Regions from separate parts of the Kluyvera sichuanensis genome, predicted to be linked through region 2. Evidence: predicted binding sites of a transcription regulator. Region 2 holds the regulator's gene; the other holds the start of a gene.
The links. Region 2 encodes Fur, which represses iron uptake genes when iron is present. Its sites were predicted from a motif close to ATAATAATGAGAACNACTATCAA; they were not measured.

Region 1: feoA (ferrous iron transporter A) is a predicted target of Fur. The motif match lies at 2,936-2,958, and genes of this name have one in related genera.

Annotation. Positions count from the first base shown of each region.
Region 1 covers NZ_CP162271.1:3,332,738-3,338,603, forward strand. The annotation lists gene greB (transcription elongation factor GreB) at 1-195, shown strand, start outside; gene AB2B48_RS16150 (Tex family protein) at 295-2,631, shown strand; gene feoA (ferrous iron transporter A) at 3,064-3,291, shown strand; gene feoB (Fe(2+) transporter permease subunit FeoB) at 3,320-5,638, shown strand; gene feoC ([Fe-S]-dependent transcriptional repressor FeoC) at 5,647-5,866, shown strand, end outside.
Region 2 covers NZ_CP162271.1:98,610-104,475, forward strand. The annotation lists gene AB2B48_RS00475 (hypothetical protein) at 1-16, shown strand, start outside; gene AB2B48_RS00480 (chitoporin ChiP) at 476-1,894, shown strand; gene chiQ (ChiQ/YbfN family lipoprotein) at 1,944-2,279, shown strand; gene fur (ferric iron uptake transcriptional regulator) at 2,392-2,844, opposite strand; gene fldA (flavodoxin FldA) at 3,136-3,666, opposite strand; gene ybfE (LexA regulated protein) at 3,817-4,110, opposite strand; gene ybfF (esterase) at 4,240-5,004, opposite strand; gene seqA (replication initiation negative regulator SeqA) at 5,187-5,759, shown strand; gene pgm (phosphoglucomutase (alpha-D-glucose-1,6-bisphosphate-dependent)) at 5,798-5,866, shown strand, end outside.

The DNA.
Region 1 (5,866 bases), 1.9 Mb from region 2:
GAAAACGACGACGGCGAAACCAAGCGTTTTCGTATCGTCGGCTACGATGAGATTTTTGGTCGCAAGGACTATATCTCCATCGACTCGCCGATGGCCCGCGCGTTGCTGAAGAAAGAGGTTGGCGATCTGGCGGTGGTCAACACCCCGGCCGGCGAAGCCAGCTGGTACGTGAACGAGATCGAATACGTAAAATAAGGCCGGAACAATCCGAAGCCCCCGCTGATGACTGGCATTTTTGCCAGTCAATCCGTATAACTGTCCCCTGATTTTATGACCTAACAGTGAAACCAAGCCATGATGAATGATTCGCTCTGCCGCATTATTGCGGGTGAACTTCAGGCCAGAGCCGAACAGGTGGAAGCCGCCGTTCGCCTGCTTGATGAAGGGAACACCGTGCCGTTTATTGCACGTTATCGTAAGGAAATCACCGGCGGACTGGATGATACGCAGCTGCGTAATCTGGAAACCCGCCTCGGGTATTTGCGTGAGCTGGAAGACCGCCGTCAGGTCATTCTGAAATCCATCGGTGAGCAGGGTAAGCTGACCGAAGCGCTGGAAAAAGCCATCAACGGCACGCTCAACAAAACCGAGCTGGAAGACCTCTACTTACCGTACAAACAGAAGCGCCGCACCCGCGGGCAGATTGCCATTGAAGCGGGCCTTGAGCCGCTGGCCGACCTGCTGTGGAGCGAGCCGTCCCACGACCCGGAAACCGAAGCCGCCAGATTTATCGATGCCGATAAGGGTGTAGCGGATACCAAAGCCGCCCTCGACGGCGCGCGCTACATCCTGATGGAGCGCTTCGCAGAAGACGCCGGCCTGCTGGCTAAAGTGCGTGACTATCTGTGGAAGAACGCCCACCTGGTCGCCAAAGTGGTCAGCGGTAAAGAAGAGGAAGGCGCAAAATTCCGCGACTACTTCGACCATCACGAACCGATTTCAACCACCCCTTCCCACCGCGCGCTGGCGATGTTCCGCGGGCGCAACGAAGGCGTGCTGCAACTCTCCCTCAACGCCGACCCACAGTTCGACGAGCCGCCGAAAGAGAGCTACTGCGAACAGATTATTATCGACCACCTTGGTCTGCGCCTGAACAACGCCCCAGCGGACAGCTGGCGTAAAGGCGTGGTCAGCTGGACCTGGCGCATCAAAGTGCTGATGCACCTTGAAACCGAGCTGATGGGCACCGTGCGCGAACGCGCGGAAGATGAAGCCATCAACGTCTTCGCCCGTAACCTGCACGATCTGCTGATGGCGGCACCGGCTGGCCTGCGCGCCACCATGGGCCTCGATCCGGGCCTGCGTACCGGCGTAAAAGTGGCAGTGGTTGACGGTACTGGCAAGCTGGTCGCCACCGACACCATTTACCCCCATACCGGTCAGGCCGCGAAAGCGGCGGTTGCCGTTGCCGCGCTGTGTGAAAAGCACAACGTAGAGCTGGTGGCTATCGGTAACGGAACGGCATCTCGTGAAACCGAGCGCTTCTTCCTCGACGTGCAGCAACAGTTCCCGAAAGTCACCGCGCAGAAGGTGATCGTCAGCGAAGCGGGCGCTTCCGTCTATTCCGCCTCCGAGCTGGCAGCGCTGGAGTTCCCGGACCTCGACGTTTCCCTGCGCGGCGCGGTCTCTATCGCCCGTCGTCTACAGGATCCGTTGGCAGAGCTGGTGAAAATCGACCCGAAATCCATCGGGGTCGGCCAGTATCAGCACGACGTCAGTCAGACTCAGCTAGCACGCAAGCTGGATGCGGTGGTGGAAGACTGCGTAAACGCCGTCGGCGTAGACCTGAACACCGCTTCCGTGCCGCTGCTGACCCGCGTGGCGGGCCTGACGCGTATGATGGCGCAGAACATCGTCGCCTGGCGCGATGAGAACGGTCAGTTCCAGAACCGCCAGCAACTGCTGAAGGTGAGCCGTCTGGGGCCAAAAGCGTTTGAGCAGTGCGCGGGCTTCCTGCGTATAAACCACGGCGATAACCCGCTGGATGCTTCAACCGTTCACCCGGAAGCGTATCCGGTGGTCGAACGCATTCTGGCCGCCACACAGCAGGCGCTGAAGGATTTAATGGGCAACAGTAATGAGCTCAGAAACCTGAAAGCCTCTGAGTTCACCGACGATCGTTTTGGTGTGCCCACCGTTACCGACATCATCAAAGAGCTGGAAAAACCAGGCCGCGACCCGCGTCCTGAGTTTAAAACCGCGAAGTTCGCCGACGGTGTAGAAACCATGAACGACCTGCTGCCGGGGATGGTCCTCGAAGGCGCCGTCACCAACGTCACCAACTTTGGCGCATTTGTTGATATTGGCGTGCATCAGGACGGCCTGGTTCACATCTCTTCACTGGCGGATAAGTTCGTCGAAGACCCACATACCGTGGTGAAAGCGGGCGATATCGTCAAAGTGAAGGTGCTGGAAGTGGATCTGCAGCGTAAGCGCATCGCGCTGACCATGCGTCTTGACGAGCAGCCGGGTGAAACCAACGCCCGTCGCGGCAGTGGCGGTAACGATCGCAGCCAGGGCAACAACCGCCCGGCCGCGAAAGCCGCAAAACCGCGCGGGCGTGAAGCGCAGCCTGCAGGTAACAGCGCCATGATGGACGCATTGGCAGCCGCCATGGGTAAAAAACGCTAATTGCAACCAGTAGCCCGGCCGAGCACAGCGACGCCGGGAAAGGCTCCAGAGCCACCCCGGGGTCGGCGTTAAAACGCCTCGCCCGGGCTACCGCAATATATCTCACCCTACCGTTCGTTTTTATAGGCTTTTAATAATAAGCGTCATCATGTTTTATTTTATTAACCAATGAAACCTTAATTAAACATTAAGCGAAGAAAATAATATTTAATTCATTTACGGCTACAATGAGTTGCTTGCGTCATATCAAAAAAAGTGCAAATTCCGCTCGAAATTCCCGCCGATCGCATAATATGTATTGATGATAAAAACCATTCTCATTATCATCATTTTCAGTAGGCTTTATTTCTTTATTCGTTGACGACGCCCCGGTTGCCGCCAGGCAGCGCGCGGTGCTCCCCTCGTTCAGCTAGCGATACACAAGTAGGTTATATGCAATTTACACCTGATACTGCGTGGAAGATTGTCGGTTTCTCCCGCGAAATTAGCCCAGCTTATCGTCAGAAACTGCTGTCCCTGGGCATGCTGCCGGGATCGTCCTTTAATGTAGTTCGCGTAGCGCCACTCGGCGACCCTATTCATATTGAAACCCGTCGCGTTAGCCTGGTATTGCGTAAGAAAGATCTCGCGCTTATTGAATTAGAAGCCGTCGCGCAATAACCCCAGCCCGGTACTAAGAGTCTGAAATATGAAAAAATTAACCATCGGTTTAATTGGTAATCCTAATTCCGGCAAAACAACCTTATTCAACCAGCTCACCGGCGCGCGCCAGCGCGTAGGCAACTGGGCCGGGGTAACGGTAGAGCGCAAAGAAGGCGCGTTCGCCACTACCGACCATCAGGTCACCCTCGTCGACCTGCCGGGTACCTACTCGCTGACCACCATCTCCTCGCAAACCTCGCTGGATGAGCAGATTGCCTGCCACTATATTCTGAGCGGTGATGCCGACCTGCTGATTAACGTGGTCGACGCCTCCAACCTCGAACGTAACCTCTACCTGACGCTGCAGCTGCTCGAGCTGGGCATTCCGTGCGTGGTCGCGCTGAACATGCTCGATATTGCCGAGAAACAGCAAATCCGTATCGACGTGGATGCGCTCTCGGCACGCCTCGGCTGCCCGGTTGTGCCGCTGGTGTCCACCCGCGCTCGCGGAATTGAAGCGCTGAAAATGGCGATTGACCGCCATCAGGGCAACCAGCCGATTGAGCTGGTTCACTATCCACAGCCGCTGCTGCGCGAAGCCGATAACCTGGCAAAAGAGATGGCGCAGGAGATCCCTGAACGTCAGCGTCACTGGCTGGGCATGCAGATGCTGGAAGGCGATATCTATAGCCGCGCCTACGCTGGCGACGCCGCGCACAAGCTGGACGTCTCTCTGGCGCACCTGAGCGAAGAGATGGATGACCCGGCTCTGCATATCGCCGACGCCCGCTATCAAAGCATTGCCGCGATTTGCGACGCCGTCAGTAACACCCTGACCGCCGAGCCAAGCCGCTTCACCGCCGCACTGGACAAAATCGTCCTCAACCGCGTGCTGGGTTTACCGATTTTCCTGTTCGTCATGTACCTGATGTTCTTGCTGGCTATCAACATCGGTGGCGCACTGCAGCCGATCTTTGACGGCGGCTCCGTCGCTATCTTTATCCACGGCATTCAGTGGATTGGCTACCAGTTGCACTTCCCGGACTGGCTGACGGTCTTCCTGGCGCAGGGCATCGGCGGTGGTATTAACACCGTGCTGCCGTTAGTGCCGCAAATCGGCATGATGTACCTGTTCCTCTCCTTCCTTGAGGACTCCGGGTACATGGCGCGTGCGGCATTCGTGATGGACCGCCTGATGCAGTCTCTGGGTCTGCCGGGTAAATCCTTTGTACCGCTGATCGTCGGCTTCGGCTGTAACGTGCCGTCGGTCATGGGCGCACGTACTCTGGATGCACCGCGCGAGCGTCTGATGACCATTATGATGGCGCCGTTTATGTCCTGTGGCGCACGTCTGGCTATCTTCGCCGTCTTCGCCGCCGCCTTCTTCGGCCAGGGCGGCGCGCTGGTGGTCTTCTCCCTGTACGTGCTGGGGATCGTTATCGCCATCCTGACCGGCCTTATGCTCAAATACACCATTATGCGCGGTGAAGCATCGCCGTTCGTGATGGAACTGCCGGTGTACCACGTACCGCATATTAAGAGCCTGATTATCCAGACCTGGCAGCGCCTGAAAGGCTTCGTGCTGCGCGCGGGTAAAGTTATCGTTATCGTCAGTATCTTCCTGAGCGCGCTGAACAGCTTCTCGTTCAGCGGCAAAATCGTCGATAACATCAACGACTCCGCGCTGGCCTCCGTCAGCCGCGCCATTACGCCGGTGTTTAAACCGATTGGCGTCCATGACGATAACTGGCAGGCCACCGTGGGTCTGTTTACCGGCGCGATGGCAAAAGAAGTGGTGGTCGGTACGCTGAACACCCTCTACACCGCCGAAAACATTCAGAACGAGGAGTTCAACCCGCAGGAATTCAGTCTCGGTGAAGAGCTGCTGGCAGCGGCTGATGAAACCTGGCAGGGGCTGAAAGACACCTTTAGCCTGAGCGTACTGGCCAACCCAATCGAAGCCAGCAAAGGCGACGGCGAGATGGAAACCGGGGCGATGGGCGTGATGAGCAGCAAGTTCGGCAGCGCGGCAGCAGCCTACAGCTACCTGATTTTCGTTCTGCTCTACATTCCATGCATTTCGGTGATGGGGGCGATTGCCCGTGAGTCGAGCCGCGGCTGGATGTCCTTCTCTATTCTCTGGGGTCTGAACATCGCCTACTCACTCTCGACGCTGTACTACCAGACGGTGAGCTTCAGCCAGCACCCACGCTACAGCCTGGTGTGCATCCTGGCGGTGATTCTGTTCAACGTGGTGGTGATTGGTCTGCTGCGCCGTGCCCGTAGCCGGGTGGACGTCTCCCTGCTGGCGACGCGTAAAACGCCAACCTCATGCTGCTCTAGCCCAGCGGGCGATTGTCACTAGGAGTCATCATGGCATCATTGATTGAAGTACGCGATATGCTGGCACTGCAGGGACGCATGGAAGCCTCACAGCTCAGCGCCCAACTGCACACGCCGCAGGCGATGATCGATGCCATGCTGAGCCGCCTGGAAGCCATGGGGAAAGTCATGAAGATTGACGAAGAACCGGATGGGTGTCTGACCGGCAGCTGCAAAAGCTGCCCGGAAGGAAAAGCCTGCTTACGTCAGT
Region 2 (5,866 bases):
CATTGCGTGGTATTAGATGATGGTCACGAGATAATCCTATGACCTGGTCCCATGGTCAGCTTGCTGGGGTGTGCATGGAGGCACTCAGCACCGGGTAAGCGTCTCGGCAAACGTTGCCTTACTTAGTTTCGCGAAGCGAATTAATGCAATTATTCTACCTCTAAGTATCCCACGCTTTTAATCCCGCTTGTTACAAAAGTCTAATGTAAACGGTCTCATTCACACTTTTCTCAGGCCCGGCAAGGCTTGGCGCGGAGATGTTGCAGTAACGCACTCTGTTACAAACGGAAACCAAATATGTGCGCTTTGTCATAATCCTGCACTCTCGTTGCGGAAAAGGATTGATAATTCGCGTCGCGAAAAATAGTCTGTAGGTGTAGTGAAACACAATTTTTTAGCAGTACCTTTTTATCAGTTTTATTTTTTTGCCTTCTGCTTTGCAGCGGCATTTTTAAAAGTCAAAGAGGATATAACTATGCGTACGTTTAGTGGCAAACGTAGTACGCTGGCGCTGGCTATCGCCGGTGTGACAGCAATGTCAGGCTTTATGATGACTCCGGAAGCAAAGGCAGAAGGCTTCATCGACGATTCTACAATGACCGGTGGTATCTATTACTGGCAGCGTGAGCGTGACCGTAAAGATGTAAATGACAACGGTAAATATAAAACCAACCTTTCCCACTCCACCTGGAACGCCAACCTCGACTTCCAGTCTGGCTATGCGGCTGACATGTTCGGTATTGATATTGCGGCGTTTACCGCGATTGAAATGGCAGAGAATAACGGTAGTGCTCACCCGAACGAAATTGCCTTCTCCGCGAGCAATAAAGCATACGATGAAGATTGGTCTGGCGATAAAAGCGGTATCAGCCTTTATAAAGCGGCAGCTAAATTTAAATATGGTCCTACCTGGGCACGTGCTGGTTATATCCAGCCAACCGGTCAAACGCTGCTGGCTCCGCACTGGAGCTTTATGCCTGGCACCTATCAGGGTGCTGAAGCCGGCGCTAACTTCGACTACGGTGATGCTGGCGCGCTGAGCTTCTCGTACATGTGGACCGATCAGTACAAGGCTCCGTGGCACCTGGAAATGGATAATTTTTACCAGGGCGACCGTAAAAAGAAAGTGGATTATTTACACTCTCTGGGCCTGAAGTATGACTTCAAAAACGATCTGGTGCTTGAAGCTGCTTTTGGCCAGGCTCAGGGATATATGGACCAGTATTTTGCTAAGGCATCCTATAAATTTGATGTCGTGGGTAATCCATTAACCACCAGCTATCAGTTCTATGGCGCACATGACAAAGTCAGCGACCAAAAAAATCTGACAACGGCAGATGATGTTGCGCTGGCTAACGACCTTTACGATGGAATGGCATGGTTACAGGCATTAACCTTCGGCTACAAAGTCGGTCAGGTTGATTTACGCCTGGAAGGCACCTGGGTGCGTGCAGAAGGTAACCAGGGTTACTTCCTGCAGCGTATGACTCCTACCTATGCATCGTCTAACGGTCGTCTGGATATCTGGTGGGATAACCGTTCTGACTTCAACGCCAACGGCGAAAAAGCGGTATTCTTCGGCGCCATGTACGACTTAAGTAATTGGGACCTGCCGGGTTGGTCCGTCGGGGCATCATATGTCTACGGCTGGGATGCTAAACCAAGCTCTGCTGAAATCTACGATCAAAGCCAGCGTCTGAAAGAATCCTCGTACAGCCTTGATGCTGCCTATGTTGTACAGGATGGCCGTGCGAAAGGAACGATGTTCAAACTGCACTTCACCCAGTATGACAATCACTCCAATCTTAATATGGGCGATGCAGGTTACAACAACATGTTCCAGGATGAGCGTGACGTGAAATTCATGGTTATCGCACCGTTCACTATTTTCTGATGCTAACGCGGCAGGGGGAGACCTCTGCCGCTGTTAAGAGGCTCATCGTATGAAAAAATTGATTATTATTGCGCTGATGGCTGCTGGATTAACCGCCTGTGCCCAATCTCCTGCACCGAAGGAAGATAGCAAGCTTAAGGATGCTTACAGCGCCTGTATTAACACCGCAGAAGGCAATCCGGATAAAATTCAGGCCTGCCAGAGCGTGCTGAATGTGCTGAAGCAAGAGAAAACGCACGAGCAGTTCGCGAATCAGGAAAGCGTGCGCGTCATTGATTACCAGAAATGTATTAACGCCAGAAAAATGGGCAATGACGAAGCGGTAGCGAAAAACTGCGATAAGATTTGGCAGGAAATTCGCAGTAACAACGCGCCACAGAAATAAGTTCACGTTGATTACCAATAACCGCTGCTTGCAGCGGTTTTTTTATGGCTATCGTAAAAGCAGGGCATAAAAAAACCAGCGCTTAGGCTGGTTTTCGAGAAGCGCGGTACGCTTATTTTGCTACCGCGTCATGTGCGTGTTCATCTTCACGGCAGTCGCCTTCAGCGCAGTGACCATAAAGATAAAGACTGTGGTTCGTTAAGCGGATACCGTGCTTCGATGCGATTTCACGCTGACGAGCTTCAATGGAATCATCGCTGAACTCGATCACTTTGCCGCAGTCGAGGCAGATCAGGTGATCGTGGTGATGCTGCTGGGTCAGTTCAAAAACGGATTTACCGCCTTCAAAATTGTGACGGGTCACGATACCAGCGTCATCGAACTGGTTCAGTACGCGGTAAACCGTGGCTAAACCAATCTCTTCACCCATGTCGATCAGGCGTTTGTATAAGTCTTCCGCGCTGACATGGTGGTTATCCGGTTCCTGAAGGACTTCCAGAATCTTTAACCGTGGAAGTGTGACTTTCAGGCCAGCCTTCTTTAATGCGGTGTTATTGTCAGTCATGCGGAATCTGTCCTGTTGCTAAACGATTAACTTCCATCAGCGAAAGTATCACAGAGAATGCACCCGAATTAATGCGTCTCATTATAGAATGACCCTATTGAAATGAAAACAGCAAGAGCCGGGTAAACTAAGCTTTCAAAAACGAGGCTTCACCGACAAACTGGCGATGAGACCGCGCTAAATCAGAAGATATTGTACAGGTATGCGCTCAAAAGTTAAAAAATTGTAGCTATTATTTTAATTGCTTTTACCTATTAATGCGGCACGATTTATCATCGTGCCGCAGGATAATCAGGCGTTTTTGATCTCATCCAGGTGCAGCTCTTCTGCAACCTGCTTGACCCATTTCTCAACGCGCTCGGCGGTCAGTTCTGGCTGACGGTCTTCGTCGATAGCCAGACCCACAAAGTGGTCGTCATCCGCCAGACCTTTGGATGCTTCGAAATGGTAGCCCGCGGTCGGCCAGTGGCCGACGATGGTTGCGCCACGCGGCTCAATGATGTCGCGGATGGTGCCCAGTGCGTCACAGAAGTATTCCGCGTAGTCTTCCTGGTCGCCGCAGCCAAACAGCGCAACCAGTTTACCGTTGAAGTCCACTTCTTCCAGCGTAGGGAAGAAATCATCCCAGTCGCACTGTGCTTCACCGTAGTACCAGGTTGGGATACCCAGCAGCAGAATATCGAATGCTTCCAGATCTTCCTTGCTGCTCTTGGCAATGTCGTGAACGTCAGCGACATCTTTACCAAGCTGTTTTTGAATCATTTTTGCGATATTTTCGGTGTTTCCGGTATCGCTACCGAAAAAGATGCCAACGATTGCCATGAGTAAAATAACCTCTTGAAACTTAATGATATGGTGGTGGCTCATTGCCCACAGATAAGGGCAATCATAGCAGAACAGAGAGGTGCGCGGAAACCGCTATCGTGCCGGACTGCACACTCTGCTACATGAAAGCGTATTTTGGGGGATTTTTCAGACTTTCCCCTGTCCGTGCAGCTGGGCCAGTTGGCTCATCAGAATCTCTTCAATGAGTTCACTCCGGCTCATATCACGGGCAGTCGCCAGCTCGTTGAGTGCATCAACGGCTTCGTTATTCAGCTTCAGCTCCACGCGCTTCAGACCGCGCACTTTGTCGCGTTTTAACTGATTACGCTTATTAATGCGCAGCTGTTCGTCACGCGAAAGCGGATTGGTTTTTGGTCTTCCCGGCCGACGCTCATTTGCGAACAAATCTAAGGTCGTACGGTCCGTTTGTTCTTTTGCCATGGTTCTGAGTGACTTCGGGGAAACAAGCTACCGGGCGGTACCCGGTGCAGACAGCGCGCAATCATACATCAGTGGGGCCCACACGCCAACGACCACGGCCATTCTGGCGCGCGGTCGATGCATTTTTAATCACTCGGCGAGATAACGGCGAATGGCTCGCAGCACCGCTTCCGGTTTTTCGGCGTGAACCCAGTGACCCGCGCCGGCGATAACGTGCGCTTTTGCCTGCGGGAACTGAGCCAGCAGCGCGTCACGATAGGCTTCGGTCACATAGGGTGAATTGCCACCGGGAATGAATAGGGCAGGGTGGTCCCAGGCCGGAATGGTCTCCCAACCAACGATATGCGGGTATTGCTCCCACAGCACCGGTACGTTAAAACGCCAGGCACCATCGACAAAGGATTTCAGCAGGAACTGAATCACGCCTTCTTCTTTAAGGTACTCGCGCATTACCGTCGCGGCCTGCTGACGGGTGGCGACGCCAGCGTTGGTGACTGCATTAATAGCTGCAAAAATCTCATCGTGACGGCGGACCTGGTAATCGACCGGGGCAATATCAATCGCCACCAGTCGGTCGATGCGTTCAGGGGCCAGCGCGGTGAGCGCCATCACCGCTTTACCGCCCATGGAATGGCCGATAACCGTTGCTTTTTCAATGCCGTTAGCATCGAGCGTATCGAGCAGATCCTGAGCCATAGCGGGGTAGGTCATCTCATCGGCGCGCGGTGAGAGACCGTGGTTACGCATGTCTACCTGGAGGATATCGTGGTCGGTGACCAGGTCGCGGGCCAGGATGCCCAGATTATCCAGGCTACCAAACAGGCCGTGGACGAGAACGATGGGAGAATTATTGTGCAGGTTTTGTGCAGTTTGCGCTCGGACATTCAATTTCATAGCAAAGTTCTTTTTTTCGCATTGTCGGGTTAGGGTATCATGTTGGACATTCTAACGCTCAGGGGCAAGAGAGGAACTCATCCGAATTTTGCTGTCTTCCTGGTTTGGCGCTACCCGCTGTTGGGTTTTGACTTTATAATCCCAATGAATTGTATTCAGAAAAATTATCGCACCGGATTAAGATGAAAACGATCGAAGTTGATGACGAGCTCTATCGCTATATTGCGGCTCACACTCTGCACATTGGCGAGAGCGCGTCCGACATTTTACGGCGTATGCTGAAATTCTCCGCCGCTTCTCAGCCCGTGGCGACTGCTGCTGCGCCGGTCGTCAAAGCAGAACCGGCTCCCGCTCCGGCCCCGGCTGCTGCCCCCGTTGCTGACGTGAAAACGGTAAAAACCGCCAAAGATAAAGTCCGTGCTATGCGTGAGCTGCTGCTCTCTGATGAGTATGCAGAACAGAAGAAAGCGGTTAACCGCTTCATGCTGGTACTGACCACGCTGTACGCTCTGGACAACAAGGCGTTTGCCGAAGCTACCGAATCCCTTCACGGTCGTACCCGCGTCTATTTTGCTGCTGATGAGCAGACGCTGCTCAAAAACGGCAACCAGACAAAACCAAAACAGGTTCCGGATACGCCATACTGGGTCATTACTAATACCAATACAGGCCGTAAATGCAGCATGGTCGAACACATCATGCAATCAATGCAATTCCCGGCGGAATTGATTGAGAAGGTTTGCGGTACTATCTAATACTGACAATCTAACCCTTGCATAAGAAGGACCAGGCAATGGCAAACCATACCCGTGCAGGACAACCTGCACAGCAGAGTGATTTGATCAACGTCGCCCAACTGACG